DNA from 2 places in the Clostridium sp. AF32-12BH genome. Region 1 is predicted to be linked to the other one. Evidence: a T-box and tRNA genes for the amino acid it is inferred to sense, from the RefSeq annotation. Region 1 holds a T-box; the other holds one or more tRNA genes.
The links. A T-box is a leader RNA that pairs with one kind of tRNA and senses whether it is charged. The one in region 1 lies ahead of proS (proline--tRNA ligase), so its partner is inferred to be a tRNA-Pro.
Positions count from the first base shown of each region.

Region 1 (15,796 bases):
CATCTGCTTTATTGTACTGACTGCATTTATCAATATTTTCATTGCAGTGGATTCTGCAAAATGGGCAATCATGGCACCGATTTTCGTGCCGATGTTCATGCGTCTTGGTCTCTCTCCGGAGCTGACCCAGGTTGCTTACCGTATTGGTGATTCCAGTACCAATATCATTGCTCCGTTAATGCCATTCTTCGTGCTGACGGTAGCATTCTTCCAGAAGTACGATAAAAAGGCAGGAATCGGAAGCGTTATTTCCACCATGCTTCCGTACTCCCTTGCTTTCCTGATTGGCTGGATCGCAATGTTTGCGGTATGGTATCTGCTTGGTCTTCCGTTAGGACCTGGATCCCAGATGTTTTACTAAAATTTACAGTCATTCGGTTTGAATGGTGACGTTTTAAAAAGAGATTATCACTCAGGCAATTGAAGTTTGCCGGGTGATAGTCTCTTTTTGTATTGTTTTTACCTGTTTTTTCGTGGAAAAGAATGTGGAATTATGGTAGTATGGATTTATTACAATGATAAAATGAAAAAGTTATAATTTAACCGCCCGCATATCGAACGATATGTGCCGCATGATAAGAAAAGATGGATAAGAATGAATAGCCGGATTAGAAAAACATTACAGATATTGCTCATGGTCGTTACGACGGCTGTGGTGCTTTTTATCGTATACCAGAATGTGGAGCAGGTAAATGACGAACAGGGACATGAGGCGGGCGATTCCTTTATCCGTCGGGCTGCCCAGCAGATCGTGGCAGTTTTTCCGGAACACACTTACCGGATCGGCGGCGATGAATTCGTGGTGGTTTATCCGGATGTTCTGGAAGTGCAGTTTGAATTTTTACTGTCGCAGCTGAAACTGAATACGCGTCAGCATCATATCAGCCTTTCTATCGGTGCAATCTGGACAGAAGAATGCGATGCACTCGATGCACTTTTAAAAGAAGCAGATGCAAAAATGTATGAAGATAAGAAGAAATACTACGAAAAGAAGGGGCATGACCGCCGGAGAAATTCTCGCCCGGAAGTAAGTGCAGCAGAAACGCAGACAGCGAAAGCACCGTCAGCAGAAAGAAAAGAACCTGAAATGAAGAAAGCAGAAGAGCCGCCAGCAGAAAGAAAAGAACCTGAAATGAAGGAAGCAGAAGAGCCGCCAGCAGCAATGAAAGAAACCGAAATGAAAGCAGAAAAAGCGGGGGAAGCAGAAGCGTAGACAGCAGAAAGGAAAGAACCGAAACGAAAGCAGCAGAAGTGAAGGGAACAGAAATGCAAGTGACAGAAGAGACAGAAATAACAAAAGTGCAGGCAACAGAAACCATCCGTACCACGGGAAGAAACAACTGCGGAGGACGCTGCGTGATCTGCGTTCACATGAAAGACGGCAAGATTGACCATCTCAGTACGGAGCGCCCGTGTGATGCCCCGGATGGAGAAATTCCGCTGACTGCGTGCGTGCGTGGCATGAATTATCATAAGACTTATCTCGGAGAAGACCGTCTGCGCTATCCCATGAAGCGAGTGGGAAAACGCGGGGAGGGAAAATTTGAACGGATCAGCTGGGACGAGGCAGTGGATATCATTGCATCGGAATGGATCCGTATCCGTGACACGTATGGAGCTGGTTCCCGCTATGTAAACTATGCGACCGGAATCAGCGCCTTAAACCGGGGAAATAATCTGGCCAAACGTCTTTTGAATTTAGATGGTGGTTTTCTGGATTACTATAATTCCTACAGTACCGCGTGCATCCGCCACGCAACGCCTCTTATGTATGGCACGAACCAGACCGGGCACAATCCGGAGGACTGGCTGAATGCGAAGCTCATCCTTCTCTGGGGGCATAATCCGGAAGAAACGAAATTTGACAGCATTACGATGCATGTGCTCCTTCGTGCAAAGGAAAAAGGAATTCCGATCATTGTGATCGATCCGCGCAAAAACGATACGGCCATGCGCCTGGATGCAGAGTGGATCCCGATCCGCCCGGCAACCGACAGCGCCATGATGGATGCCATGGCGTGGGTCATCGTGCAGGAGAAGCTGCAGGATCAGGTGTTTTTAGACCGCTGTTGTCTCGGATTTGATCAAAACCATATGCCGGAAGGCGTGGATCCTTCGGAGTGCTATCTTTCCTATTTGTACGGAGAAAAGGATGGAGTGGAAAAAACTCCGGAGTGGGCAGAAGCTATCACCGGGGTACTGGCAGAAACCATCCGCAGTCTTGCCATCCGTTATGCGCAGGCAAAACCGGCAGCCCTGATCCAGGGGTATGGTCCGCAGCGGAATGCAAGCGGAGAACAGAGCACGCGGGGCGGAATTTTACTTGCCTGTATGACTGGAAATGTGGGAATTTCCGGAGGCTGGGCGAGCGGAACTGCTGATTGGACCGAACATAAAAATCCGTCGTGGCCCAAGCTTAAAAATCCATACAACCGTCAGATCCCGGTATTTTTATGGACCGATGCAGTCCTGCACGGGCATGATATGACAGAACTGGATGGTGTGAAATGGCTGGATGGTTCTGAAAAACCGGTGAAACTGGAACGTGATATTAAGATGATCCTGAACCTGGCAGGCAATTGTCTGATCAACCAGCACAGCGATATCAACCGGACTGCGCGGATCTTACAGGATGAGAGTAAATGTGAGTTTATCGTGTGCAGTGATCTGTTTATGACTGCCAGTGCAAAATTTGCCGACATTTTGCTTCCGGGCATTTCTATGTTTGAGTGTGAGAATATCACTATGCCCTGGCAGTACGGCAATTTCCTCGGATTTAATAACAAAGTTCTGGATCCGCTTTATGAAGGACGGTTTGAATATGACTGGCTGGCAGAAGTGGCAGAGCGGCTTGGTTTAAAAGAAGCGTTTACCTGTGGACGCACATCTTCGGAATGGCTGGAATATTTATATGAAGATCTGAAAAAAACAGAGACAGAATTGCCGGATTACCAGACATTTAAGCAGCAGGCACTGTTCCGCTACAAAAAGAAACCGGTTCATCCGGCGTTTGAAAAAGAATGTCAGGATCCGGACCGGGTTCCGTTTCCGACCAGGAGTGGTAAAATTGAAATTTTTTCAGAACAGGTTTATCGTGGAATATTTCCGGAATTTGTGCCGGCGATTCCGCGTTATATTCCGCCTGTGGAAGGACCGCAGGATCCGCTTTCCCTTCGCTATCCGCTGCAGCTGACCGGATGGCATACCAAACGGCGCTGTCACAGCATTCATGACAACAATCGGACCATGCACAGGCTGGATCCCCAGACCTTGTGGATGAATCCGGCTGATGCGTCTGCGCGTGACCTGCGTGAGGGGGATCTGGTTGAAGTGTTCAATGACCGCGGCAGGATTCGTATGCCGGTCCACATTACCGAGCGGATCATGCAGGGCGTGACCGCAATCTCCCAGGGAGCCTGGTACCGACCGGATGAGGACGGCACCGATATGGCTGGCAGCATCAATGTACTGACTTCACAGCACCCGACCCCTTATGCGCGCGGAAATGCTCAGCACACGAATCTGGTGGAAGTGGTACGCATAGCGCAGCCCCTTGACAAAGCAGAAAAAATGCCTTAAAATCAAGCATGTAGTTATGCGGTGCAAGCGGCTTTCAAGATGTCCGTCTGAGTCGTATGCGGCAGATGTTTATAAGACAATATGACAGTGAAGAGGATTAGTAAGCATCCATTACATTTCAGAGAGAGAGTCATTTTGGTGCAAGACTTTCATGTCCCTGAGTGCTGAACCGGCCTTGGAGTCCTGCAGTGAACTGCAGCGTAGTTTCCGGCGTTAACGGAGCATAGAGCGAGTGCTTTTTATGTAGAAAGTGCTAATCAGGGTGGTACCGCCGAATTTATCTGGTCATTCGGTCCCTTGTCAGAGATGGCAAAGGACCGGGTGACTTTTTTTAATATTTTCAAGAAAGGAAGATTAACCATGGCAAAAGACAAAAAAATGGTAGAAGCAATCACATCCATGGACGTAGATTTCGCCCAGTGGTATACGGATGTGGTAAAAAAAGCAGAGCTGTGTGATTATGCAAGCGTTAAGGGCTGCATGGTCATCAAACCGGCAGGCTACGCAATCTGGGAGAATATTCAGCATGAGCTGGACCGCCGTTTCAAAGAAACCGGCGTTCAGAATGTTTATATGCCGATCTTCATTCCGGAGAGCCTGCTTGAGAAAGAGAAAGATCACGTAGAAGGTTTCGCACCGGAGGTTGCATGGGTAACCCACGGTGGTCTGGAGCCGCTGCAGGAGCGCCTGTGTGTACGTCCGACTTCGGAAACCCTGTTCTGCGATTTCTACGCAAAAGACATTCATTCCTACCGCGATCTGCCGAAGGTATATAACCAGTGGTGTTCCGTTGTAAGATGGGAGAAGACCACCCGTCCGTTCCTTCGTTCCAGAGAGTTCTTGTGGCAGGAAGGTCATACCGCACATGCAACTGCAGAAGAAGCAGAGGCAAGAACCATCCAGATGCTGAATCTGTATGCAGATTTCTGCGAGCAGGTTCTGGCAATCCCGGTTATCCGCGGACAGAAGACCGACAAAGAGAAATTTGCAGGAGCAGAGGCAACCTACACCATCGAGTCCCTGATGCACGATGGAAAAGCACTGCAGTCCGGTACCAGCCATAACTTCGGCGATGGATTTGCAAAGGCATTCGGCATCCAGTATGCAGCAAAAGACAATACCCTGCAGTATGTCCATCAGACTTCCTGGGGTATGACCACCCGTATGATCGGTGCCATCATCATGGTACACGGTGACAACAATGGTCTGGTACTGCCGCCGAGAATCGCTCCGACCCAGGTTGTGATCGTTCCGATCCAGCAGCAGAAAGAGGGCGTTCTGGACAAAGCATTTGCGTTAAGAGATGTTCTTTCCAACTTTAAGGTGAAAGTCGACGATTCCGACAAGAGCCCGGGCTGGAAGTTCAGTGAGTCTGAGATGCGTGGTATTCCGGTACGTGTTGAGATCGGACCGAGAGATATCGAGAACAATGAGGCGGTACTGGTACGCCGCGATACCCATGAGAAAGTAACCGTTTCCCTGGATGAGATCGAGACAAAGGTAAGCGAACTCTTAGACACCATTCAGCACGATATGCTGGAGCGTGCAAGAGCACACCGCGATTCCCATACCTATGTGGCAACCACTTATGATGAGTTTGTAAAGACCATCAACGAGAAACCTGGTTTTGTAAAGGCAATGTGGTGCGGCGATCAGGCTTGCGAAGACAAGATCAAAGAAGATACCGCAGCAACTTCCCGCTGCATGCCGTTCGCACAGGAGACCCTCTCCGACAAGTGCGTATGCTGCGGCAAGCCGGCTAAAAAGATGGTATACTGGGGAAGAGCATACTAAAATATAACCATACCGTGAACGCAATGATTAGGGCCGAAAGTTCCTGCCCCGCCATACGGCGGGGCGGAAGCTTTCGGCCCTTTCTTGTTTCATATACTTAAATTGCTATTTCCAGAAGTTCCGCACCAGCTCGATGAAATATCGGGCGGCTTCACTCAGATATCCGTTCTTACGGTAGTTGGCCACAATATCCCAGGATGGGTGGGACGGAAAGGCGAAACAGCTGACGCTGGGCGGCAGATTGCGCACGTAGTGTTCCGGGACAACTCCACAGCAGAGATTTGCCTGGATCATGGAAAGCACGGTATTGTTGCTGGAGGTTTCAAAGAGAACATTCGGTGTGAATCCGGATTTGCGGAAAATATCATCTGTGATGGCGCGGATCGTGGATTCTTTGTACATCAACACGAATGGTTCATATTGAAACAGGCTTAAGTCGGCAATCGGAAAGGCAGAAGAAATGGAAGCTGGATCTGTCTGACCGGAGTTTTGCGCTGAATGCAGGAGTGGGGAAACTGGTTTTGCCGAGAGCTGTTCTACAGCCGGATGAATGCTTGGAACCAGAAGAAAAATCTCTTCCTTACCAAGTTTTATGTATTCACTGTCCGTACGCTGGCGTTCGGACAGCGTCTGAAATCCGATATCCAGATTTCCCTGGGCAATCATCTGCTGTTGGCGGTGTACGCTTAATTCGTGTGGTTCTACAATGACATTTGGGTAAGACTGGTGAAATGCCGGGTAGACATGGGTGAACATTTCGCTTCCGCGACCCGGAGTGAAGCCGATGGAGAGACGCCCCTTTTTGGCATCCGTCATGTCGTTGATCAGGTTGTAGGTACGCTGTTTGATCCGCAGGATTTCTCTTGCGTTATCCAGATAAACCTGACCGATTTCCGTGGGGCGCATATCCACCTTGCTTCTATGAAAGAGCGGGGCGCCCAGTTCTTTTTCCAGACGAAGAAGCTGCTGGTTTAAGGCAGACTGGGTTACAAAAAGTTTTTCCGCAGCACGTGTGATGCTGTGTTCATCATCAATTTTTACAATGTATTCGATCTGTTTTAAATCCATAAGATGCCTCCGGTGCTGCAATCAGGTGATTTGAACCGGAATGTTGAATCATGATCCCGGTCAAGCGTGGTTTTGATCATCCCATTCTTTATACAGTTCTTTCCATGCATCAGCAAAATGTCTGGAAACTGCAGATGGGTTGCGGCGCAGAATAGAAGGACGCCCAATTGTTTTTTGGTTTTTTAAGAGGCGGTTCGTGTCGGCAATCTTTTCGTTCAGACTGCTGATGCGGGCTGCCAGGGAAGCTTTTTTGAGATCGATTGCTGCAGCCAGTTCTTCTTTGCGTGCAGCGACGTTTTCTCTGTGAGCTTCCAGTGTTTCTGCAAACTTTTCTTTGCGTGCGGCGACGTTTTCCCGGTGAATTTCGGCAGCGGTTGCCAGTGCCTCTTTCTGCGCGGAAGCCGCCTCGGTCAGACGTTCTTTCCGTGCGGAAGCTGCTTCGGTCAGGCGTTCCTTCTGAACAGCGGCGGTTTCTGCCAGTTTTTCTTTTCCGGCAGCAACGGCTTCTTCCAGAGCCTCTTTGCGTGCGGCTGCTATTTCTTTGCCCGACTCAATATTTTCAGCCACAGTCATGCGCAACTCTTCTTTGGCGGTTTCAATATTTTGTGCTGTTTCAGCTTTCAATAAAGCAAGCTGTACCTGCATTTCGTCCAGATCGGCCCGCAGCTTTGCAACACGTTCCAGTGCCTTGGCGAGATTGAGTGCTTCCTTGGTGGACTGGATGGTATCCATGACAAAGCATCCGCTGATTACGCCCAGCAGACACCATTCCAGTGCTGGCGGCAGGTTCAGTACAAAGCGTTCCATCGGCTTGTGAATCACTTCCGTCATGAAGATGGTAAGAAATCCCCAGGCGATGGAAGAGGTCAGGCAGATATATCCATGAAGATTAAACTTTTGATTGCTGTAATCCCAGTAACGGACCTTAAACAGACGTTCCATCACATAACCGGTCACATATTCCAGAAGTGTGGCAGCAACAACACCGGAACAGTAAACCAGAAACAGATTATTTTTGACTGGAAGGGATACCCAGAGCATCATGACTGCGCCGGTTCCGTATAAAGGCAGCATGGGAAGACGTAAAAATCCCCGGTTGACAAAACGATGCTGCTTTAGGGATACATAGGTAGATTCGAAGATCCAGCCGAAAAAACAGTAGATATAAAAGAAAGTGAGCCAGTGATACCACGCGTAAGTGTACATTGCAGTTCTCCTCATGCTGTGCAGTGAAAAGTAAGTTGTTTCTGAGTGTTTTTCTTAATATCCATTTAGTTTAGCATATCCGAAAGGAACCTTCAATACACATCTCATGCAGGATTGCCCAGAAAAAAGTGTTCCGAAACATAATTTCCTGGTTTGGGATGAAAAAATCCGGTTGGAATTTTTTAAATTGTAACCAGAATAAATCATGGACAAATCCTGTTCGCCTGTGCTACAATCAACAAAAAATAATCGTTACAGAAAACCTGTGCATACTTGTAAAGGGAGAAAGGAAAAAGCTATGAATTTAACATATCAGAGCACAAGAGGCGGCGAAAGCGGACTGACAGCATCCCAGGCTATTTTGAAGGGACTGGCAGAGGATGGCGGATTATTCATGCCGACTTCGATTCCGAAACTGGATGTATCTATGGAAGAACTGGCTGGCATGACTTACCAGGAGACGGCATACCGTGTTATGAAGCAGTTCTTGACAGACTTTACAGAAGAAGAGCTGCGTTACTGCATCGATCACGCATATGACAGCAAGTTCGATACGGAGGAGATTGCTCCGCTTGTAAAGGCAGACGGTGCTTACTATCTGGAATTGTTCCATGGAAGCACGATTGCGTTCAAAGACATGGCATTGTCCATTCTTCCATATCTTATGACCACTTCTGCAAAGAAAAATCATGTGGAAAATGAGATCGTAATCTTAACGGCCACTTCCGGTGATACCGGTAAGGCTGCTATGGCAGGTTTTGCAGATGTACCGGGAACTCGCATCATTGTCTTCTATCCGAAGGGTGGTGTCAGCAAAGTACAGGAACTGCAGATGGTAACCCAGAAAGGCGAAAATACTGCGGTTGTTTCCATTCATGGTAATTTCGATGACGCCCAGACTGGTGTTAAGAAAATTTTCGGTGATAAGGCATTTGCGGAAAAACTGGCAGCAAAGGGCTTCCAGCTTTCTTCTGCAAACTCCATCAACATTGGCCGTCTGGTTCCGCAGGTTGTTTACTATGTTTACGCTTATGCAAAACTGCTATTAAACGGCGAGATCCAGAATGGCGATCTCATCAACGTGACAGTTCCGACTGGAAACTTTGGAAACATTCTTGCTGCATATCTGGCAAAACAGATGGGCGTGCCGATCAAGACCCTGATCTGTGCTTCCAACGACAACAAGGTTCTTTATGACTTCTTTAAGACCGGTACTTATGACCGCAAGAGGGCATTTATCCTGACCAACTCCCCGTCCATGGATATCCTGATCTCCAGCAACTTAGAGCGCCTTATTTACTTAAGCACCGGCTGTGACGCGGCTGCAAATAAGAAGCTTATGGAAGATTTAAGCACGAAGGGTGCCTACACGGTAACGGATTCCATGAAAGCGTTCATGAAAGACTTTGTGGGCGGCTATGCAACAGAGACAGAGAATGCTGCAGGCATTAAGCATCTGGCAGATGAAACCGGATATATCATTGATACGCATACCGGAGTCGCTTCCTGCGTATATAAAAAGTATGTGGAAGAAACCGGAGACAAGACGCCGACGGTCATTGCGTCTACTGCAAGTCCGTACAAGTTCTCCCACAGCGTTATGGCAGCGGTGACAGGCAAGGAGGCAGACACCGATGAATTTGCATCCATCGATGCGCTGTGCAAAGCATCCGGTGTGGCAATCCCGCGTGCTGTGGAAGAAATCCGCAACGCAAAGATCCGTCATACCAGAGAGTGCGACGCGGCAGACATGGAGAAGAATGTGGCAGAAATTCTTGGGCTGTAGACAATCCTGTTATATGCTTCACAAAAATTAGTTTTTGTACTATAATAGAGACAGTAGCCGCAGTAACAAAATGTAAGTCCGTTACAGAGGGTGTCTGGTTTGGGACAGGCATTGCGGCAAAACTATAGAAAAACGGAGGTTTTGAACATGTTAGTATCTGCAACAGAAATGCTGAAAAAAGCAGTAGAAGGACACTATGCAGTAGGTCAGTTCAACATCAACAACCTGGAGTGGACCAAGGCAATCCTTGCAACCGCACAGGAGTTAAACTCCCCAGTTATTCTGGGCGTGTCCGAGGGCGCAGGCAAATATATGACCGGCTTTAAGACTGTTTCCGCAATGGTAAAAGCCATGATCGAGGAAATGAACATTACCGTTCCGGTAGCACTGCACTTAGACCACGGCACTTACGATGGCTGCTACAAATGCATCAAGGCTGGTTTCTCCTCCATCATGTTTGATGGTTCCCATTATGCAATCGAGGAGAACGTAGAGAAGACCAAAGAACTGGTAAAAGTTGCTCATGCTATGGGACTTTCCATCGAGGCTGAGGTAGGCTCCATCGGTGGTGAGGAAGATGGCGTAATCGGTATGGGCGAGTGCGCAGATCCGAACGAGTGTAAGATGATTGCAGATCTCGGCGTAGACTTCCTGGCAGCAGGTATCGGCAACATCCACGGCAAATATCCGGCAAACTGGAAGGGCTTAAGCTTTGAGACGCTCGCAGCAGTCAAAGAGAAGGTTGGCGATATGCCGCTTGTTCTGCATGGCGGTACCGGTATCCCGGCTGACATGATCAAGAAAGCGATTGACCTTGGCGTAGCAAAAATCAACGTAAACACCGAGTGCCAGTTATCGTTTGCTGATGCAACCCGTAAGTATATTGAAGCAGGCAAAGATCTGGAAGGCAAAGGCTTCGATCCGCGTAAGCTGCTTGCACCGGGAGCAGAGGCAATCAAGGAAACTGTAAAAGAGAAGATGGAACTGTTCGGTTCCGTTGGAAAAGCCTGAATTTCAGTGCTTTGAAAAAAATACTGGAAAATGCAAAAAAACACTTGCTTTTTCCAAACTAATGGTTTATTTTAAGAAGGGAACGATGGTGTTCTTCCAGAAAGGAAGAACACCATTTTTTTTAACCTGGAACCCGACTTAAGAAAATTAAGTATACATAAAAATAAGTTAGGGCAGGATGAGGAAACCGGGAACGGCAATTCTAATGAGAGGAAGGAAAAGTCTATGAGCGAAATCGTAAATGTAGCTGAGATTTTTGGCAAGAACGTCTTCAACGAAACCGTTATGAGAGAACGCTTACCAAAGAGCGTTTTCAAAAAAATGAAAAAGACCATCGAAGATGGTGCTGAGCTGGATCCATCCATTGCAGATGTAGTTGCACATGCAATGAAGGACTGGGCCATCGAAAGAGGAGCAACCCATTATACCCACTGGTTCCAGCCGCTGACTGGTGTAACTGCTGAGAAGCATGATTCCTTCATTTCTGCACCAGATTCAGAGGGAAAGGTAATCATGGAATTCTCCGGCAAAGAGCTGATCAAAGGTGAGCCGGATGCATCTTCCTTCCCTTCAGGCGGTCTGCGTGCTACCTTCGAGGCAAGAGGCTATACCGCATGGGACTGCACCTCCCCGGCATTCTTAAGAGAAGATGCATGTGGCGTAACTCTTTGCATCCCAACTGCATTCTGTTCTTATACCGGTGAAGCACTGGATCAAAAGACCCCGCTTCTCCGTTCCATGCAGGCGATTGACGAGCAGTCCTTAAGAATCTTAAGACTCTTTGGCAATACCACTGCAAAGCGTGTATGTCCATCTGTTGGTCCGGAGCAGGAGTATTTCATCGTAGACCGTCAGAAATATTTACAGAGAAAAGACCTGATCTACACCGGCCGTACCTTATTTGGCGCAATGCCTCCTAAGGGACAGGAGCTGGATGACCATTACTTTGGTGCGATCCGTGAGCGTATTGGTGCTTACATGAAGGCAGTCAACGAGGAACTCTGGAAGCTTGGTGTTACCTCCAAGACCCAGCACAATGAGGTTGCTCCGGCACAGCATGAGCTGGCTCCGATCTACGATCAGGCAAACCTGGCAGTAGACCACAACCAGATGGTCATGGAAACCTTAAAGAAGGTTGCCGGCCGTCAGGGCCTTACCTGCCTGCTTCATGAGAAACCGTTCGCAGGTGTCAATGGTTCCGGTAAGCATAACAACTGGTCCCTGACTTCCGATGACGGCGTGAACCTGTTAAATCCGGGTGATACCCCTCATGAAAATATCCAGTTCCTTCTGGTTCTGGCCTGCATCTTAAAGGCAGTTGATACCCACGCAGACCTGCTTCGTGAATCCGCAGCCGATATCGGAAACGATCATCGTCTGGGTGCAAATGAGGCACCGCCAGCCATCATCTCTGTATTCTTAGGTGAGCAGCTGGAGGATGTCATCGATCAGCTGTGCAGCACCGGTGAGGCAACCCATTCCAAGACCGGCGGTACCTTAAAGACCGGCGTTGCAACCCTTCCGGATCTGGACAAAGATGCAACCGACCGTAACCGTACTTCACCGTTTGCATTTACCGGAAATAAATTTGAGTTCCGTATGGTGGGATCTTCGGATTCTGTCGCTCCGGCAAACGTAGTGCTGAATACCATTGTAGCTGAGGCATTTAAGGAAGCAGCAGATGAACTCGAAAAGGCAGAGGATTTTGATACTGCAGTTCATGACATGATCAAGAAGCAGTTCCGCGATCATAAGCGCATCATCTTCAACGGCAACGGCTATTCCGATGTATGGGTAGAAGAAGCAGAGAGACGCGGCCTTCCGAACATCCGCTCCATGGTAGATGCAATCCCGGCTATCACCACCGATAAGGCTGTGAAGTTGTATGAATCCTTTGGCGTATTCACCAAGGCAGAGCTGGAGTCCCGCGCCGAGGTTGAGTACGAGGCATATTCCAAGATGATCAACATTGAAGCAAAGACCATGATCGATATGGCAAGCAAGCAGATCATCCCGGCAGTTATCAAGTACACAACCCAGCTGGCAGGTTCCCTGGGAGCAGTCAAGGCTGCATGTCCAGAGGCAGATACCAGTGTGCAGACAGAACTGCTTACCGAAACTTCTGCACTGCTGTCTGACATGAAAGTGGCTTTGGCAGCACTGACCGACATTACGGAGAAAACAGCAGGTGTTTCCGGTGCAGAGGCTCAGGCCCATGCTTACCACGATAAGGTTGTTCCGGCTATGGCAGCACTCCGTGCACCGGCCGACAAGCTGGAAATGATCGTAGACAAGGACCTGTGGCCATTCCCGAGCTATGGTGATCTGATGTTTGAGGTATAAAACAGAGTAACCATTTGATTCACTTTAATAGGGCCGTGTGAGTTGCCTTTCGGCAACTCGCACGGCCCTTGTCATATACTTATATTGTTATTTGTCCGAAATTTGTAAGAATCTATTTCGTGTGAATTAGTTGAATAATCTGTGTATTATTGCTAAAATGGAAAGCATAAAGGTCGCTTGAATAAGGATGATTGCCGGTTTCGGATGGACCTGCAAAAAGAAGCGGCGGCGCAATGATACGAAGGAGCTTTATAATATGAAGAAAAAGAATTTTGCAATGGTTATGCTGGCTGCGGTTATGAGCTTTGGCACAGTTGGAATCACTGCGTTTGCGGCAACCGGCTGGGCGCAGGAGGGCAGTAACTGGGTATACTATAATAATAACGGAAGTAAGGTTACGAACGCATGGCGTCAGGCTCAGGACGGAACCTGGCGTTATCTGGAGAGCAGCGGTGTCATGGCAACAAACAAATGGGTCGACAACGATGATTACTATGTAGATGCCAGTGGTGTCATGATTGCGAATAGGTGGCTTCAGGTAGCGAACAGCCGGAAAACATCCGGCTATGACTGGTACTATTTTGGAAACAACGGAAAATGCGCAAAAGACAAATGGGTGCAGATCGATGGCCAGTACCATTATTTCGGAGACAGTGGTGTTATGGAAACCGGATGGATCCTGGACAATATGTATTACTGCGATGATGCCGGAGCCATGGTAACCGGATGGAAAAAACTGACTCCGCCGGAAGAATATCAGGATGAAGAGAAGCACACGGGACCGTTTGAGACTGCAAACGATGGCCAGTACTGGTATTATTTTGGAACGAACGGCAAAAAAGTTGTGCCGAATGAAAACGGAACGAACGTCAAACAGAAAAAGATCAATGGAACTTATTACTGCCTGCGGGAGGATGGAGCACTCCAGACGGGCTGGGTCTGCGTTACTGGAGATGAATCGGACAGTATTGAGGATTATCGTCTGGTAGATACCGATGGAAAAGTTCGTACCGGCTGGTATTCTACGGAACCGCCGGAATATCTGCAGGGGCATTACGATCATGATGTAGAATGGTTCTACTTTAACTCCAAGGGAGTTCCGGAGGTTGGTCCGTCCAAGGGCAGCGCGAAAAGCAGTGATTTGAAGCGTATCAATGGCAATACCTATCTGTTTAATGAATATGGTGTTCCGGTTTATGGCATTCAGAAGGTTTATACCAACAGCAGTGAAAGTGAGTATACGGCTTATTATTTTGGAACCTATGCTCAGAGCAGTATGCTGAAGGGAAAGTACAACATCACGGAGGGCGGCGTATCCTGGCCTTACTATTTCAATTCCACCGGACGCGGCTATACGGGGGTATACGATAATTACCTTTATTATATGGGCAAACTCCAGAAGGCAGATTCCGGAAGTAAATATGAGGTGTACAGCATTCCGAGCGGCAGCAGCTACAAGAACTACGTAGTCAATACCTCCGGAAAGATCGCGAAGAACACCACGGTGAAAGACAGCAATGGTGTGAAATACAAAACGAACAGCAGCGGCATTCTGGTGAAAGAAGATGACGAAAGCGTGGATGGTGGAAGTTATCGCAGTCCGGAGGAACCGGAATGGGATAACGACTAACCGGACCATGAACGTGCCGGAAGTGAGCGCTGGCATCGGATAGGCGTTTAGACAGGCATGACCAGAAAAGGGAAAGCGGACAGTTGAAAGACCGGCTGCTTTCCCTTTTGCATTTTTACATGGATCGGATATGCCATTATATATAGAAGAAACCCGTTTGGACCGGGAAATGGGAAATAGATTGTATACAAATAAAAACATAAAAATAATGGCTAAAACACTTGCTTTTATGGAAAGACTATGGTAATATACAAAGGCTGTGACATGATAGCGATGAAGCGTGAGGTTGCTGCCCACATGGCAGGTTTTCCGTGGAGCGAATGTCAAGTTAGGAAACTGACGACAAGTCACTGTACCAATTTAACAGCTGTAGTAAAAGAGTAATTGCAGTAACGCAGTGTGTAGTCCGCGCGACACACACGGAGATGTGTACAGTCACCGCTTGTCGTACTTCAAACAAAAGTGCGAAAAGGAGGCGACTTTTTTTATGGCAAGTCAAGTAATGAGAATCACATTAAAAGCTTATGATCATCAGTTAGTTGATCAGTCTGCTGGAAAAATCATCGAGACCGTAAAGAAGACAGGGGCTCAGGTGAGCGGACCGGTACCGTTACCGACCAAGAAAGAGGTAGTAACTATTCTGAGAGCGGTACACAAGTACAAAGATTCCAGAGAGCAGTTCGAGCAGAGAACTCACAAAAGACTTATCGATATCACCACTCCGAGCCAGAAGACAGTTGATGCACTGAGCAAACTGGAAATGCCGGCTGGTGTTTATATCGACATCAAAATGAAACAGAAATAAGCTTTAGTATGATTGCCGTAAAAGGTAATCCGCTGTAAGGAGGAAATTGAAATGAAGAAAGCTATCTTAGCTACCAAAGTCGGAATGACTCAGATCTTCAACGAAGATGGCGTGTTAGTTCCGGTAACCGTTCTTCAGGCTGGCCCGTGTGTAGTAACCCAGGTTAAGACCGTTGAGAACGATGGCTACAAAGCAGTTCAGGTTGGTTTTGTAGACAAGAGAGAAAAACTGGTTAGCAAACCGGTTAAGGGACACTTCGACAAGGCAGGTGTTTCCTACAAGAGATTCGTCCGCGAGTTCCGTTTCGAGAACGCAGAAGAGTATTCTGTAAAGGACGAGATCAAAGCTGACATCTTCGCTAACGGCGATAAGGTGGATGCAACCGCTGTTTCCAAAGGTAAAGGTTTCCAGGGCGCGATCAAGAGACATGGTCAGCACAGAGGACCTATGGCTCATGGTTCTAAGTTCCATCGTCATCAGGGTTCCAACGGTGCTTGTTCTGATCCGAGCAAGGTATTCAAGGGTAAAGGCATGCCGGGACATATGGGTTCCAAGCAGGTTACCATTCAGAACC
Region 1 is NZ_QUEH01000001.1:44,447-60,242, reverse strand. Features, by position in the region: gene DWZ40_RS00400 (AbgT family transporter) at 1-361, shown strand, start outside; gene DWZ40_RS00395 (diguanylate cyclase) at 596-1,213, shown strand; gene DWZ40_RS00390 (DMSO/selenate family reductase complex A subunit) at 1,273-3,579, shown strand; T-box leader at 3,658-3,880, shown strand; gene proS (proline--tRNA ligase) at 3,940-5,373, shown strand; gene DWZ40_RS00380 (LysR family transcriptional regulator) at 5,479-6,441, opposite strand; gene DWZ40_RS00375 (hypothetical protein) at 6,502-7,647, opposite strand; gene thrC (threonine synthase) at 7,946-9,433, shown strand; gene fba (class II fructose-1,6-bisphosphate aldolase) at 9,581-10,444, shown strand; gene DWZ40_RS00360 (glutamine synthetase III) at 10,670-12,787, shown strand; gene DWZ40_RS00355 (cell wall-binding protein) at 13,044-14,417, shown strand; gene rpsJ (30S ribosomal protein S10) at 14,905-15,222, shown strand; gene rplC (50S ribosomal protein L3) at 15,274-15,796, shown strand, end outside.

Region 2 (15,796 bases), on a different contig from region 1:
TCCGGATGAAAGCGGTTGGTAAGGAATATCCGGCTGCATAGAACGCTGCATGGAACAAGGACTGGCATTCTCTGTATTGCCGGCAGGCGGCTGAAGCAAATGAGGTCTTTGCATACAGCCGCATCGGTTATTGGAATAATCCATGATGAAAATCCTTTCCAGAGTTTCTAGTATCATCTTATGTGCCACAGAAAAAAGCGGTGCATAAGAATCATGTCACGGTCGCTCCCAGAGGTTGTCACCCTTGTCTCTCTCTGCTCATAAGATATAGTACAAGCAAGAAAAAAGGAGTTTTGATCATGTGTAACTGGAATGGATGCGGAAATAACCGTTGTGGTAACAACTGTGGTGGCTGGAACCGCGGTGGCTGCGGAGGCTGTGGGAACTGTGGTAACAACTGCGGCAGATGCAATAACGGTTGCGGTAATGGCTGCGGAAGATGCGGCAATGACTGGGGATGGAATGGATGGGGCGGCTGCGGAAGTAGTTGCAATAATGGCTGCGGCTGGAATAACTGGGGATGGGGAGGCTCCTGCGGATGGAACCGAAATACCAGAGAAGCGTTCCAGGATGGATTCCGGGAAGGATATGAAGCCGGATTCCGTGATGGATTCCGGGAAGGACGGGATAAGGACCACAGACCTGGAAGACCCGGGGAAGGAGGAGGGCCAGGAGGACGACCGGGTTTTCCGGGAGATGTAAATGATTCTGGCTGCGGATGCAGCTAAATCAATAAGCATACCGCAGATAATAATCTAACTAAAATCTAGTTGACAGATCCCACATCCCCAACTATACTAATATCACAAACAGAGATTCAGGTGTGTTACTGGTAAAGCAGGCATGAACCGAAGGGACATCAAAACGGTGTCCTTTCGATTCATGCCTTTTTGTTTTGCATCATTTCCTGTAAAACAGAGTGAAATCCGGGATTTCGGGGTATGCTTAAGATAATGCAGCTATATTTTTCTATAGTTTGTCGGCAGAAAATTCCGGAAAGAAACATCCATGTGCATCTGAATACTCGGAATAAAAAGGAGAAAGAACATGAAGGACAAGATTTTTGGAGTGCTCCAGAGGGTGGGGCGAAGCTTTATGCTCCCGATCGCGGTGCTTCCGGTCGCAGGTCTTTTGCTTGGAATCGGAAGTTCCTTTACGAACGAGACGACCATCGCAACCTATGGTCTGCAGGGAATTCTCGGAAATGGGACGATCCTGCATGCACTGCTTGTGATCATGAGCAAGGCTGGAAATGTGATTTTTGACAACCTGCCGATCATCTTCGCAGTGGGAGTTGCCATTGGTATGGCAAAGGCGGAAAAGGAAGTAGCCGCGTTATCGGCTATGATTTCCTTTTTCGTCATGCACGCGTCCATCAATGCGGTGCTTTCACTGTCAGGAAAGGTTCTGGCAGACGGTTCCATCGCACCGGACGTGTTAGATGGAACCATTGCAAATGTCTGCGGCATCCAGACATTGCAGATGGGTGTATTTGGCGGTATTATCGTGGGACTTGGTGTTGCGGCGCTTCATAACCGTTATTATAAAATACAGCTGCCAAGCGCATTATCGTTTTTTGGCGGATCCCGCTTTGTGCCGATCATTTCCACGGTTACTTATGTTGCAGTTGGCATTCTGATGTATTTTATCTGGCCGGCTGTCCAGAACGGCATCTTTGCGCTGGGCGGACTGGTTACTGGAACCGGATATTTCGGAACCCTGATTTTCGGCATCATTAAGCGTGCGCTCATTCCGTTTGGTCTGCATCATGTATTTTACATGCCATTCTGGCAAACGGCAGTGGGCGGTACCATGATGGTAGATGGAAACCTGATCCAGGGCGGTCAGAACATTTTCTTTGCACAGCTGGCATCCTCCAACGTGGCGCATTTCAGCGCAGATGCTACCCGGTATTTCTCCGGTGAGTTTATTTTTATGATCTTCGGACTTCCGGGAGCAGCACTTGCTATGTACCGCTGTGCAAAGCCGGAAAAGAAGAAAGCAGCAGGAGGTCTTCTGTTAAGTGCGGCACTTGCTTCGATGTTCACCGGTATTACAGAGCCGATTGAATTTTCTTTCCTGTTTGTAGCACCGATGTTGTTTGCCGTACAGGTGATCCTGGCGGGCAGTGCCTACATGATCGCACACATTTTGAATATTGCGGTGGGACTTACCTTCTCCGGAGGGCTTCTGGATCTGGTGATCTTTGGTGTGCTGCAGGGCAATGCGAAGACCAGCTGGCTGCGCATTATTCCGGCAGGAATCGTCTATTTCCTGCTGTATTACTTCATTTTCAGCTTTCTCATCAAAAAGTTTGACTTAAAGACCCCGGGCCGCGAGGACGATGACGAGGAAACAAAGCTTTATACGAAAGCAGATGTGAATGCCCGCAAGGCCGAGGCGAAAGAGGGAGAACGCCAGAGCCAGACAGCAGCAAACGACAACCGGAGTGCAGCTATTGCAAAGGGCATGGGCGGCAGAAAGAATATCACATCGGTGGACTGCTGTGCAACCAGACTGCGCTGCTCCATTGAGAATCCGTCTCTGGTAAATGAAAAGCTGCTTAAGAGCACTGGAGCGGTAGGTGTGATCGTAAAAGGTCAGGGAATCCAGATCATTTACGGACCGCAGGTTACCGTGATCAAATCGGAGCTGGAGTCTTATCTGGCAGAAGAACACGAGGAAGAGGCAGAAGCAGTAACTGCAGAGTCTGGCAAAGATGAGCACAGGAAAGAAACGAAAACCGTATTTGCCGAGACAGGTAAGAATGGAGAAGATGCAGAACGCAAGACAGAAAAAAATATAGAGCCGGAAACCGAAAAATCTGCCGGAGAACAGACAAACCCGGGCCATGTTTTGTATTCTCCGTTTGAAGGCATCTTAAAGCCGATCACCGAAGCTCCGGATGAAGCATTTGCCAGCAAAGCCATGGGAGACGGCTATCTGGTCATGCCGGAGAATGGAACGGTTGTGGCACCGGAGGACGGTGAGGTGATGTTCGTGTTCCCAAGCAAGCATGCCATTGGCATGAAAGCGGCAGACGGAACAGAGTATCTGCTTCACATCGGTGTTGATACCGTAAAATTAAATGGGGAAGGCTTTCAAGTCTTCGTGAGCGATGGACAGAAAATCGCAAAGGGCGATAAGCTGATGGAATTTGACCCGGCATATATTCGGGAGCACGCTGTGAGCGATGCCTGCATTGTGATCTTTACCGGTCTGACAGAGGGACAGCGATTAACCTTAGAGGGAGAAAAACAGGTGAAACGGCTGGATCAGATAGGAATGATCATTCAATAAAACTTAGGGAGTATTTTTTATAGAACAGACAGAGGACGCGTGAAGGGCGCGTCCTTTGTGCTGTTTGAAAATGCCAGACAGCATGAAAAAAGCGTTTGGTAATCGGGATTTGTCGTGTATAATAAGGGAAGAAAAGGAAACGTGGAGGTTAGGGGAATGTATCGGGTGATCAAAGTATTAAACAACAACGGAATCCTGGTTTTGGATGATGCCACCGGGCAGGAACAGATTCTTCTTGGAAACGGAGTCGGCTTCGGACACCGGATGGGGGAGCGGATGCAGACGCTTCCGCAGGCAAAGCGCTATGAAATGGTCAATGAGAAAACATCTGCTCTGACCAGGGTAAATGGAATTGACCCGGTTTATATAGAAGCAGCGGGGAAAATCATAGAGCTTGCAGAAGAGACGATGGGAGTTTTGCAGCATGATATTCTGATCCCCATGGCGGATCATATCGCCATGGCAGCAGCGCGGGCGAAGGAACAAAAGGAAATTCCAAATCCATTTAAAGCGGATATCGCAGCATTATTCGAGGAAGAGTATGAGGCTGCGAAAAAAGGATGCGTAATCTTAAAAAAGATGACAGGAATCCAACTTGGAGAAGATGAGGCCGGTTACATCGCTTTGCATATCCATGCCGGGCTGGCACAGGAAAATGTAGCGGATTCGCTGGAAACAGCGCGTCTTGTCAATGCCTGTATGTCCATGATCGAGGAAAGCACCGGAAAGAAACTGCCTTACAGCTCGCTTGGTTACAACCGGCTGATGAGTCATGTCCGTTATATGCTGGCCCGTGCCCGCAAAGGCGAACGCACCGACTTAGATCTGGAATCCTATGCCAGGGAAAATTTCCCGAAAGAATACGAACTGGCAGAGCAGATCCTGCGAAAGTTGGAACAGGAATTAAAGCTGGAGTTTGCGCGGGAAGAGACGGGATTTCTGGCTATTCATATCCGTAGAGTGACAGGAGGGGAGACGGTATAATATTTCGATAAGAAATGAAAAGATGATTGCCACTCTGCGCAGCAATCATCTTTTTGTAAAGTATGAATTATTTTGCTCAAATTAAGTAATTTATACTTCATTTTAAGGCATAAAATCGGGGCAACAGGATTTGAACCTGCGACCTCTCGGCCCCCAGCCGAGCGCGCTACCAAGCTACGCCATACCCCGATTGAACCATGATAGTATATCAGAAAATCGGAAGTTTGAAAAGAGATTTGTATGAAATTTTATAAATTTTCAGATTCGTTTATAGGAAATTCTTTCCTCTGGACTTTACAGCCCTCCCGTACTTTGCTATCATGGATACTAGGATTATGGCGTTTCCTGAAAAAAGGAACTGCGATCACAGAAAGAAAACGGAGAATTGCTATGAAGGGAATTGTCAGTTTTGATATGGACATGACGCTTTTGAACCATGCAGATTATAAAATTCCGGACAGTGCCATTAAGGCGCTGGACCGGCTGCATGAACACTACTATATTGTCATTGCCACCGGCCGCGACATGGATGCCAAGTTCAGCGAAGGACTTGCCGATCAGGTGAAGCCAGATGCCATTATTCATTTAAATGGCAACAAGATTACCGTTGGCAGCAAACTGATCTACGAGCACTGTATGAAACGGGAACTGGTGGAAGAATTGCTGCATTTTGCAGAGAATAAAGATTATGCCATCGGTATGACGGTGGGAGATACCGATTATTTTATCAATCCATGGTGTGTGACACGTCACGATATGGTGCGGTGGCAGATGTCAGACCGGAAGTTCCGCGACCCGTGGAAGCTTCTGGATATGCCGGTGCGGACGCTTGCCTATATTGGGCGTGAACCAGGCGCAAAAGAGGTGGAGGAGGCATTTCCAATGCTCAAGCTGCCTATGTTTTCGAGCCGTGAGGGAGCAGATATCATCGAGAAGGACGCGTCCAAGGCAGAAGGACTGAAGCGTCTGTGTAAAGTGTGGGATATACCGCTTGAACATACTATCGCATTTGGCGATAGTATGAATGATTATGAAATTGTGACGACTGCCGGAACCGGTGTAGCCATGGGCAATGCCCATCCGCAGTTGAAAGCGGCAGCTGATTACGTCACAGATGATATTGCAGAAGACGGAGTCTATAAAGCATGTGAGGCACTGCATCTTTTTGGAGAATGAGACCGTGGTGAGTTATTCACTTTTTGCGGCTTAAAAAACAAATATTCCATGATATACAATCTAACGATACAGGTGAAAGGAATTTTAAATTATGGCATCTTATTACGATCTGGTGATTATCGGGGCAGGTCCGGGCGGCTATACCGCAGCGATCAAAGGAGCTTCCTTTGGTATGAAAGTAGCGGTAGTCGATGAGGACAAGTTGGGCGGTGTCTGCATCAACCGCGGCTGTATTCCGACGAAGGCACTTTTACATGCATCCAATATTTTTTCCATGATGCAGCATGGAGATGAGTTTGGAGTATCAACAGATTTTATCTCCTTTGATTTTGCAAAAATGCAGGATTACAAAAAGCGTTCCGTGCGTCGTTACCGGGACGAGATCCAGAAATTATTTGATAAAAATGATATTACCTTTATCAAAGGGAAAGCGACCATCCGCCGCGAAAAGACAATTGAAGTGGTGGGAGAAAACGGAAAAGAATATCTTCGGGCGAAAAACATCATCATTGCCACCGGTGCAAAGCCGGTGATGCCGAAAATTCCGGGAATCGACCTTCCCGGCGTCATCAACAGCGACCGTCTGCTGGCTGTGCCGACCTGGAATTACGACCGGATTGTGATCATGGGAGGCGGTGTCATTGGCGTAGAGTTTGCTACGATATTCCAGGCACTCTGCTCCAAAGTAACCATCGTAGAGAAAGGACCGCACCTGTTAGGACCGATGGACGAGGAGGTTTCTGAGGCATTAAAAGAACAGCTGACCGATAAGGGCATTACGGTATATTGCAATGCCATGGTGGAGGAAATCCGAAAGGAAGACAGTCTGGTATGTATGGTGCGTGATCTTGAGACCAACGAGACCATTCAGATCAAGACCAATCAGGTCGTGGTGGCTGTAGGAAGAACCCCGTATACGGAAGGACTTCTCGGTGAGGATATGACTCTGCAGATGGAGAAAGGACGACCTGTCGTAGACGCAGATTTCCAGACAAGTGAAGCTGGCATTTATGCCATTGGCGATGTCTCCGCGAAAACCCAGCTGGCGCATGTCGCCATGGCGCAGGCAACGTATGTAATTGAAAATCTGGCCGGAAAACCGCATACCATACGCCTGGAGGCCGTGCCGAACGGTATGTTTGTTTCGCTTCCGATTGTGCCAAGCTGTATTTACACGGAGCCGGAAATTGCAACCGTGGGAATCACGGAAGCGAAGGCCGGAGAACTTGGCATGAAAGTGCGCTGCGGTGTTTATGACATGGGAGAAAATGGAAAATCCATCATTGCGCGGGAAGAACACGGTTTTATCCGCCTGATCTTTGAGGCGTATTCGAATACGATCGTAGGTGCACAGATGATGTGTCCGCGCGCTACAGACATGATCGGAGAGATGGCAACTGCCATTGCCAATGGACTCACAGCCGAACAGCTTTCTCTGGCAATGCGTGCGCATCCGACCTACAGTGAGGGCATTGCGGCTGCCATTGAAGATGCCATGCGCCAGAATTAAAAAATGATAATTACGGAATCAGCGGCGGCAGATTGTCAGAAACATCTGAAGAAAGACAAGGCTGTTATAGGCGGCAACGTGATTCCAACAGTATAAAAAGAAGAAAAAGAGGATACTATCATGAACGAGATTACAAACAGAATTGAGCGTCTCCGCAGCCGGATGGAGACTTACCACATGGATGCCTACCTGGTACCGACGGCAGATTTTCACGAATCCGAATATGTGGGTCCGCATTTCACGTGCAGAAAATATATCACTGGTTTTACCGGTTCTTCCGGTGTGGCACTGATCACGAAAGACTGGGCCGGTCTCTGGACAGATGGCCGTTATTTTGTCCAGGCAGCAGGCGAGTTAAAAGACAGCGGTGTGGAACTGATGAAGATGGGGCAGCCAGGAGTGCCGACTATGGAACAGTACCTGGAAGAGCATATGCCGGAACAGGGTGTGCTGGGCTTTGATGGACGTGTCATCAACAGCAAGACCGGAGAGAACTTAAAAGAGCGTTTTTCTCTTAAGCAGGCAGTGATCTGCCCGGACCATGACCTGATCGGAGAAATCTGGGAAGATCGTCCGGAACTTTCTGCGAAGCCAGTCTGGATTCTGGACGAAACATATGCAGGACAGTCTGCTTCCGAGAAAATTGCAAACGTAAGGGCAGCGATGGAGAAGGCTTATGCGGATGTGCATATCCTTACAACACTGGATGACATTGTCTGGATGTTAAATATCCGCGGAAATGACATCCCGTATAACCCGGTTGTACTTTCTTATCTGATGGTGACCAAAGAGCAGCTGTTCTTCTATGTAAATCCGCAGGTGCTTTCTGACGAGGTACAGGATTATCTGAACACCCTGGGTGTTACCGTGCGCCCATACAATGACATTTATGCAGATGTGAAAGAATTAAAAGGTCATCGCATTTTGTTAGAGAAGAGCCGCGTTAACTATGCAATTTATGAGAGCGTACAGGGGCAGAACCAGATTGTGGACCAGATGAATCCGACCGTATATGCGAAATCACAGAAAAACGCGACCGAGATTGAGAATATGAAAAAAGCCCACATCACGGATGGTGTGGTTATGACCAAATACATTTACTGGTTAAAGAAGAATATCGGAAAGATTCCAATGGACGAGTGCAGTGTGGCGGCTTACCTGGATCAGCTGCGTCTGGAACATGGTGCACTGGAACCGAGCTTCCCGACCATTTCTGCTTACGGTGAAAATGCGGCATTGTGCCATTATCATGCAGTGCCTGGACACGCTGCAAGTCTGCAGGCGCGGGGACTGTATCTGGTGGATTCCGGCGGACAGTATTATGAGGGCAGTACGGACATTACCCGTACCATCGCGCTGGGACCAGTGACCGAGAAAGAAAAGGAACATTACACGCTGGTGCTGATGAGTATGCTGCGCCTGGGCCATGTGAAATTCATGCAGGGCTGCAGCGGGCTGAGCCTGGACTATGTGGCAAGAGAACCACTTTGGAGACGCGGACTGGATTTCAATCACGGAACCGGTCATGGGGTAGGCTATTTGCTGAACGTGCATGAACGGCCGATCGGCATCCGCTACCGCGTAGTTCCGGAACGTCAGGACAGTGCCCCGTTCATGCCGGGTATGGTATGTTCCGATGAGCCGGGCCTTTACATCGAAGGAAGCCACGGAATCCGCACCGAGAACCTGGTATACTGTAAGAAGGATGAAAAGACCGAGTATGGTCAGTTCTTAAGCTTTGAGTACCTGACTTATGTACCGATCGACTTAGAGCCGGTGGATGTTTCCCTGATGGAAGAACAGGATGTGGCATGGCTGAATGAGTATCATGCGCAGGTATATAAAAAGATCGCGCCGTACTTAACGGAAGAAGAAACGGCCTGGTTAAAAGAAGTAACCAGACCGCTGAAAAAGTAAAAATCAATGAAAGGGTTCCATGGCAGGGCTGCCGGTCTGGCAGCCGCTGTGGGACCGTGGATACTCACCATGAAATCAGATCAATCCTCCCAGGGAAGATGAACGACGGTGTACTCATGATGGACGGCAGGGAGAAATTTCTCCAAAATGTCTTTTGTGTAAAGCTTTAAGCTCGAAGTATTGATGCATGGATGGCATCCGATAAAGGTGTGGTGATCGATCACATCCTGGTCAATGAGGAGGCGCACCCGGTTATCATGGTCATTCATAAGACCAAGCACACTAACGGAGCCCGGTGTAATATCCAGAAACTGTTCCATGAAATCCGGTGTCGCAAAGGAAAGGCGGGCACTTCCAATCTGTTTGGAAAGCTTTGCTGTCTTAAACTTCTTGTGCCCCGGCATCATGAGCAGATAAAACTGGGTCTTCTGGGCATTGCACAGGAACAGATTTTTGCAGATCTCGATATCCAGCCGGACATCCACGTCATGGCAGGCATCGATCGTGGCGGTGGCATCGTGGTCAAGACGCCAATAAGGAATCTGGAGTTCATCCAGAAGGTCATAAGTGCGGATCTCCTTTTCCAGCCGTCCAGAACAGTTTTCCGGGCGCCCGGTGTAGAGAACCGGATCGATATAGAAAGAATCCTCGCCGGTGCGTGCAGCACCGGCTTGTGTGTTGTTATCAGCTGTGTGATCCATGGGGTATCCTCCTGAAAATATGTTGTAATGTAGGTAATGATTCATGTTTTTGGCGGGTCTCAAGGTTCAAAATCCTTTTGACTCTGGTATCATTATATAAAAATTGATGAAAAAGGCAAGGATTTGAATAGTATGAAACAGGATAGAAATATAAAAAAAGAAACAGGAAAGAAAAAGTCAGCTGCCAGAAAGCAGAGCTGGAGTCTGGATGAGAAATTTGAGGAGTGGGTAGGAGAGAAAACGGTGAGAGGCGCTGGAGAGAAGAAAGGCGAGAAGATAGGGAAAAATTTCGAAAAGAAAGGTTTCAGGAATTTTTCTGAGGACCTTCATCGGGAAGATGACCGGAATCGGAATGGAAAAACCGATGTAAAAAAAGGAGCAAAGCTTGGAAAAAGAGGAACGCAGGAATCTGCACAGGAGTTCGGCCGCGAAAATGATAGAAAATCTGAGCGCAAATTTGTTCAGAAAAACACTGGGAAATTTGTTGGAAAGAACGATAAAAATTTTGGAATAGGTACAGATTCGAAGCAGAAATCAGGAGCTTTTCAGAAAAACGCAAAAGCACAGGCACAGACACCGGCAGAGCAGAAGCGGGCGGCAGAAAAGACGCAGCAGGCAAAGAAAAAGGGGCTTTGTCCGGTTGCTCATCGCTGCGGCGGCTGTCAGTATCTGGAGATGCCTTACAAAGAGCAGCTCCAGATGAAACAGAGCCAGATGCAGAAGCTTCTCGGAAATTATTGTAAAGTACACGGCATCAAAGGCATGGATGATCCATTCCATTACCGCAACAAAGTCCATGCAGTATTTGGTTACCGCAAGGGAGAAGCCATTTCCGGTGTCTACGAAGAGAAAACACACAACATCGTGCCGGTAGAGACCTGCATGATCGAAGACAAGAAAGCAGACGAGATCATTGGTACGATCCGCGGCATGCTGAAATCCTTCAAGATTCACACATACGACGAAGACACCGGTTATGGCCTGCTGCGCCATGTGCTGATTCGCCGTGGCTTTACCAGCGGTCAGATCATGGTTGTTCTGGTCACCGCATCCCCGGTATTCCCGTCCAAGAATAACTTTGTCAAAGCCCTGCGCCAGAAACACCCGGAGATCACCACCATTGTCCAGAACATCAACAACCGCGGCACCAGCATGGTGCTGGGAGACAAAGAACACGTACTGTACGGGAAAGGATTTATTGAAGACGAGCTGTGCGGTTGCAAATTCCGCATCTCCCCGAAATCCTTCTATCAGGTAAACCCGGTGCAGACCGAGTATCTGTACGGCAAAGCCATTGAACTGGCTGATTTGACCGGAAACGAGCGCGTGCTGGATGCTTACTGCGGAATCGGAACCATCGGAATCATCGCTGCATCCAAAGCAAAAGAAGTCATCGGTGTCGAGTTAAATGCCGATGCTGTGCGCGATGCCATCCAGAACGCAAAATGCAACGATGTCAAGAACATCCGTTTCTTCTGCAACGACGCAACCGAATTCATGATGCAGATGGCCGCATCCGGCGATAGCGTGGATGTCGTCCTGATGGACCCGCCAAGAGCTGGAAGCACAGAGGCATTCATTAAGGCAGTGGCAGCAGTGAAAGCAAAGACCGTGATCTATGTGTCCTGCGGACCGGATACTCTGGCGAGAGATTTGGGCGTGTTTAATAAGATGGGATATCGGGCTGAAGGCGCGTGGCCGGTGGATATGTTTCCGGCGACCGGGCATGTGGAGACGGTTGTCTTGCTTTCCAAGGGCGAGGTCGACTCGAAAAAGATTCGGGTTGAGTTCTCTTTGGAAGATATGGATATGTCAGAGTTCCAAGATGGAGCTACCTATCCGCAGATCAAGGAGTATGTGTTGGAGCATACCGGGTTAAAGGTGTCCAACCTCTATATCTCACAGATTAAGCGGAAATGCGGGATTGAGGTAGGCAAAAACTATAATCTGCCGAAATCCGAGGATTCCAGACAGCCCCAGTGTCCACCAGAAAAAGAGAAAGCAATCCGAGAAGCATTCAAATATTTTGGGATAATCTAACATCCCGCAGAATGGAGGTTTCTTATGGATAGATTGATTTCTTGTGAGTTCAACATGGATAACGCCTGTGTGGAGCTGAAATTTGCAGATGGCAGCATGATTGCGATTGACACGATTGCCGTGGAGAATGAGGTTGCCGATAATATGTATCAGCGGTCGGAGCTGGACTGGCTAATCTACAACAAGCCGCTGGAATATGCACAGCTTGTGTTTGGCGGTGATTTAGAACGGTTTGTGCAAGGCGTATCGGAACATCAGTTGATGGATTGAACTGAATAAACATAGCGCAGCCCACCGGTCAAAATGATCGGTGGGCCGTGTTGTTTCTAACAAGGTTTTAAATTGTAAACTGGAACTCCACACCCGTCTTCGTGTTTCGGACAGAACACTTGCCGCCGTGCAGTTCCACGATATTCTTCGCAATAGCAAGACCAAGCCCCGTGCCGCCTCCGGAGCGGGATTCATCAACTCGATAGAAAGTGTCCCATACTTTAGCCAAAGCTTCTGCGGAAAGAGGCTTGCTGTCATTTTCGATGGAGAATGTGGTTTTACCACGATTGTTCTGAATCCGTACTGTGACACTGCCACCGGCGGGGGTGTACTTGACTGCATTGGTCGCAAAATTCTCAACCACCTGTGCAATTCGATTCTCGTCCGCAACGATGGTGCTTTGCTCCGGGAACTCGTAGCTGATCTGCAGTTCCTTTGCCTCTGCCGCCATTTGGAGTTTCTCGAAGATGGCTTTCGTAAGATCGGCAAGCGAAAACTCATCCCGTGAGAGCTTCACTTTACCCGCTTCAAGTCTGGACAAATCCAGCATCTCCAAAACCATACCGTCCGTTCGCTCGGCTTCCGCAAGGATCACATCCACATACTTATCACGTTTGTCTTCTGCAATGTGTTCCTTCAGTCCCTCTGCATAGCTGTGAATCACCGCCAGCGGAGTCTTCAGTTCATGGGCAATATTAGAGGTCATCTGACGACGGTTTTCCTCAGCTGCTTTTGCATACTCAAGTGCCGTGTTCAAGCGTGTAATCTCGTTTCTTTGCATCCGGCTCTTATCGCTATGCTTGGCGAAACCCTCTTGTAGCAACTTGCTTTCATACCAAGCTTTTGACATTTCCGGATATAGGTAGTTCTTCTCTTCTTCGCTCATCAGCGCTTCTCCAACCGATAGGACAGGTTGGATTAAATGATTTTTTATTATGGAGCGTAATACGAACACAAGTGCCACTGCAATAAGAAGTGTAATTAAGTACACAACGCTCAGTTCGCCAAATGCGGTGCGCCAAGGAGAGCAGTACACGACACTCACGGTATAAAAATGGAGATCAGGCGCTTCTTCTGCATAGGCAGCCTCCCCATAATAGTATGGGTCATAATAGGTTTCTCCATCGAAGCTGTGACAGTAGTTCACACTTGGGATTAAAAGGTCAAGGCCATCGTAGAAAGTCAAATTCTTTGCTCCGGCAGCCAGTTCCGGTCCAAGTTTGGCAACAAGGGAAGCTACATTTTCATAGTCTGTTCCTTTGTACGAAAAAGCAGGAGATATCTCATTATAGCAAACATCAAACCAATCAGAGTAGAATACAACAACGTCCTCACTGGATAAAGCGTCAGAGGCATCTTCGTACATGGTGTTCCATTGAAGATCGTAATCCTCTACGATGCCGGAAACGGTATACTGACCACTTCCCTTTGAATCTAAGGCATGCTGGAATTCGTCCCAATCGATATATTCAATTTTGATGGGTGTGAACTCGACACCATCAAAAGTCCCGGTAAAGCGCATTGCGGCAGCATCGAATGTCAGAACGCTGTTGCTGAGTATCTCCTTACCTTTCTCAGTAAGCATTTCTCTATCAAAGAAAGCACGGGCATTATTCCCGGATCTTTCCTCTCGATTATCCCATTGGTTTTCTGTCAAATACTCGAAGTAAAAGAAATCCGACCAACTACATTCAAGAAGATTTCCTCCTGCATCATAAACAGCAGTAGCAGAATATACCTTGTTGCTGTTTGGCCGCTTTAGAAATTCATCATCTTCACCAACTATAAATCTCGCACCATAAAAAGTATCTGCATGTCCGCCGTCGTCTACCGCCTCCCACCGGCGATTTGCATCGTAGTTCGCATAACTGGAATCAAAACCTTTCCCCAACCAGTGTTCAAAGCTTCGAGTTGCGATGGTAGATGCAAAATCGCGATAGCCATTTAGATATCTTGTGGCGGCATACTCAGCAGTAACGGAGGTCAAGCAGAACATTCCTGCTCCCCAAATTACAAACAATGCGAGGGAAAGTAGGCAAGTAATAGCTGTCAGAGCGGTACGCTGTTTCTTTTTCCTTGCTCTGATTAGACCAACCACGATGATGGCGACAGCCAAAACAACCTTTACAATTCCTTGAAACAGTTTATCCTGTACTAATTCCCAAATAATGCTTTCACCAGAATAATAAGCTACAAGGTCTTTCCCGATTGTTGCATAATTGCGGAAATCAACAATCGCCCAGATTAGGAAAAGAGCTGATGCAATCCGATAGCCTTTGGAGATTTTTTTCATCGTCACCCCTCCAATCTATAACCCGCCTTAATAACGGTCTTGATGCATTCGGCATAGTCGCCAAGTTTTTCTCTCAATCGCTTAATATGGGTATCTACAGCCCGAGATTCGCCCTCGTAGTCGTAACCCCAGCACTTAACCAGAAGTTGCTCACGGCTCATGACAAGGTTTTTATTCTGCATCAGGCAGCGAAGGAGAGCAAACTCCTTCGGCGTCAAAAAGACTTCCTTGCCTCCAGCATAAGCTCTGCCTGCAGTCAGCTCCAGAGTGATCCCGCTGACCTCCATCCGGTCACCGGCAAGGACACTGCGCTGATTACGCTTGATGAGCGCCATAGTTTTTGCATAAAGGACAGACATGGTGAATGGCTTCGTCACATAATCATCTGCACCGAGTTCATAACCCAGCAGTTTGTCCTCCTCGTCGGAAAGGGCTGTGAGGAAAATGATAGGAACATCGTTTGTTCTGCGCACAGCACGGCAGACAGAAAGCCCATCAAGCTCCGGCATCATAATGTCAAGCAAAACTGCGTCAAATTCATTTTCATCAATCAGCTCAAGCGCCTGTATTCCGTTGCTTGCTTCAACAGGCAGTTCTCCCTTGCTGCTGAAATAGTCACACAGGATTTCCCGCAACTTGGCCTCATCTTCTACAATCAAAATCTTACTGTTCATAATACTTTTCCTCCTTTCGCCCTTACTGTACAACACCGATTTGTATTCTCTGTGTCAAAAGAAATGATTTTTAATATTTATAAGCTTATTCAAACGCTACTGTAGTTTCCTTTGGCAGCTTCTCATTCTCGCAGCTCAAAAGGTAGGATATTACCTTGTTGGCAAAGCGGTTTGTTTTCATGGTATCCCAATCGGCAAGTCGGATAATCTCCGCTGTGCCGTTTTCAAAATCCAAGGAAATCTCGCCCCATTCGCCGTCGCAGTCTGCCTGGTATTCGTAGATTGCGGCGGCAATTTTCTTTTTGCGCTTGGTTTTGGACTTCTGTTTCAGCCGGACAGCATGGATTGCGCCCTCGGCAACCAATAATTCCGTCAGCCTGTCCACCGCTTTCCGGTAGGCTCGCTCTGCACCGCTGGCTGTGCTGCCCTCGAACATAACTGCAAGTTCCTCAAAGGTGGGACGACCTTTCCATGAGCCGACACGCCCACAGGTCATGCAGATTGCCAGCCGCTTTTCAAGCAAGGTCTGCTCCCGGTAGTTCAGTTTCTCAAAAGCCCGCTGCACCTTTTCCGCCTGTATGCCGTTCCAGAGAATGTCGGCATAGTTCCAAGTATCATCAAGGGCAACATCTTCGTCGGTTTCCTCGCCGTCCTCGTCTGTCACATAGAAAGGCTGCTGATTGCGGATGCCACGGACAACTTTCAGATATTCTTCCGCAAGGGCAAGATCACAGTTGTACTTCTTGGCAAATTCGCTGACTGCATCCTTGCTGTTATGGTAGAGCCAAGCCATTGACCGCACCATTTTGTAATTGGTCAGGGAGGATACCGACCATTTTTCTTCTCCCATGCGAAAACGTAGCATAGCATCCCGAATGAATGGAAAAATGTATGTAGCATACTTCGCACCCTTGGCAGGATCATAGTCCAT
Region 2 is NZ_QUEH01000007.1:8,189-23,984, reverse strand. Features, by position in the region: gene DWZ40_RS08085 (spore coat associated protein CotJA) at 1-51, opposite strand, end outside; gene DWZ40_RS08080 (hypothetical protein) at 334-702, shown strand; gene DWZ40_RS08075 (PTS transporter subunit IIABC) at 1,048-3,300, shown strand; gene DWZ40_RS08070 (PRD domain-containing protein) at 3,457-4,284, shown strand; tRNA gene DWZ40_RS08065 (tRNA-Pro) at 4,400-4,473, opposite strand; gene DWZ40_RS08060 (Cof-type HAD-IIB family hydrolase) at 4,675-5,460, shown strand; gene lpdA (dihydrolipoyl dehydrogenase) at 5,552-6,970, shown strand; gene DWZ40_RS08050 (aminopeptidase P family N-terminal domain-containing protein) at 7,091-8,887, shown strand; gene DWZ40_RS08045 (prolyl-tRNA synthetase associated domain-containing protein) at 8,968-9,588, opposite strand; gene rlmD (23S rRNA (uracil(1939)-C(5))-methyltransferase RlmD) at 9,721-11,628, shown strand; gene DWZ40_RS08035 (DUF6061 family protein) at 11,653-11,898, shown strand; gene DWZ40_RS08030 (HAMP domain-containing sensor histidine kinase) at 11,966-14,191, opposite strand; gene DWZ40_RS08025 (response regulator transcription factor) at 14,194-14,865, opposite strand; gene DWZ40_RS08020 (hypothetical protein) at 14,951-15,796, opposite strand, start outside.
Region 2: it has a tRNA-Pro gene. The T-box ahead of proS (proline--tRNA ligase) is inferred to sense a tRNA for this amino acid. The anticodon was not compared.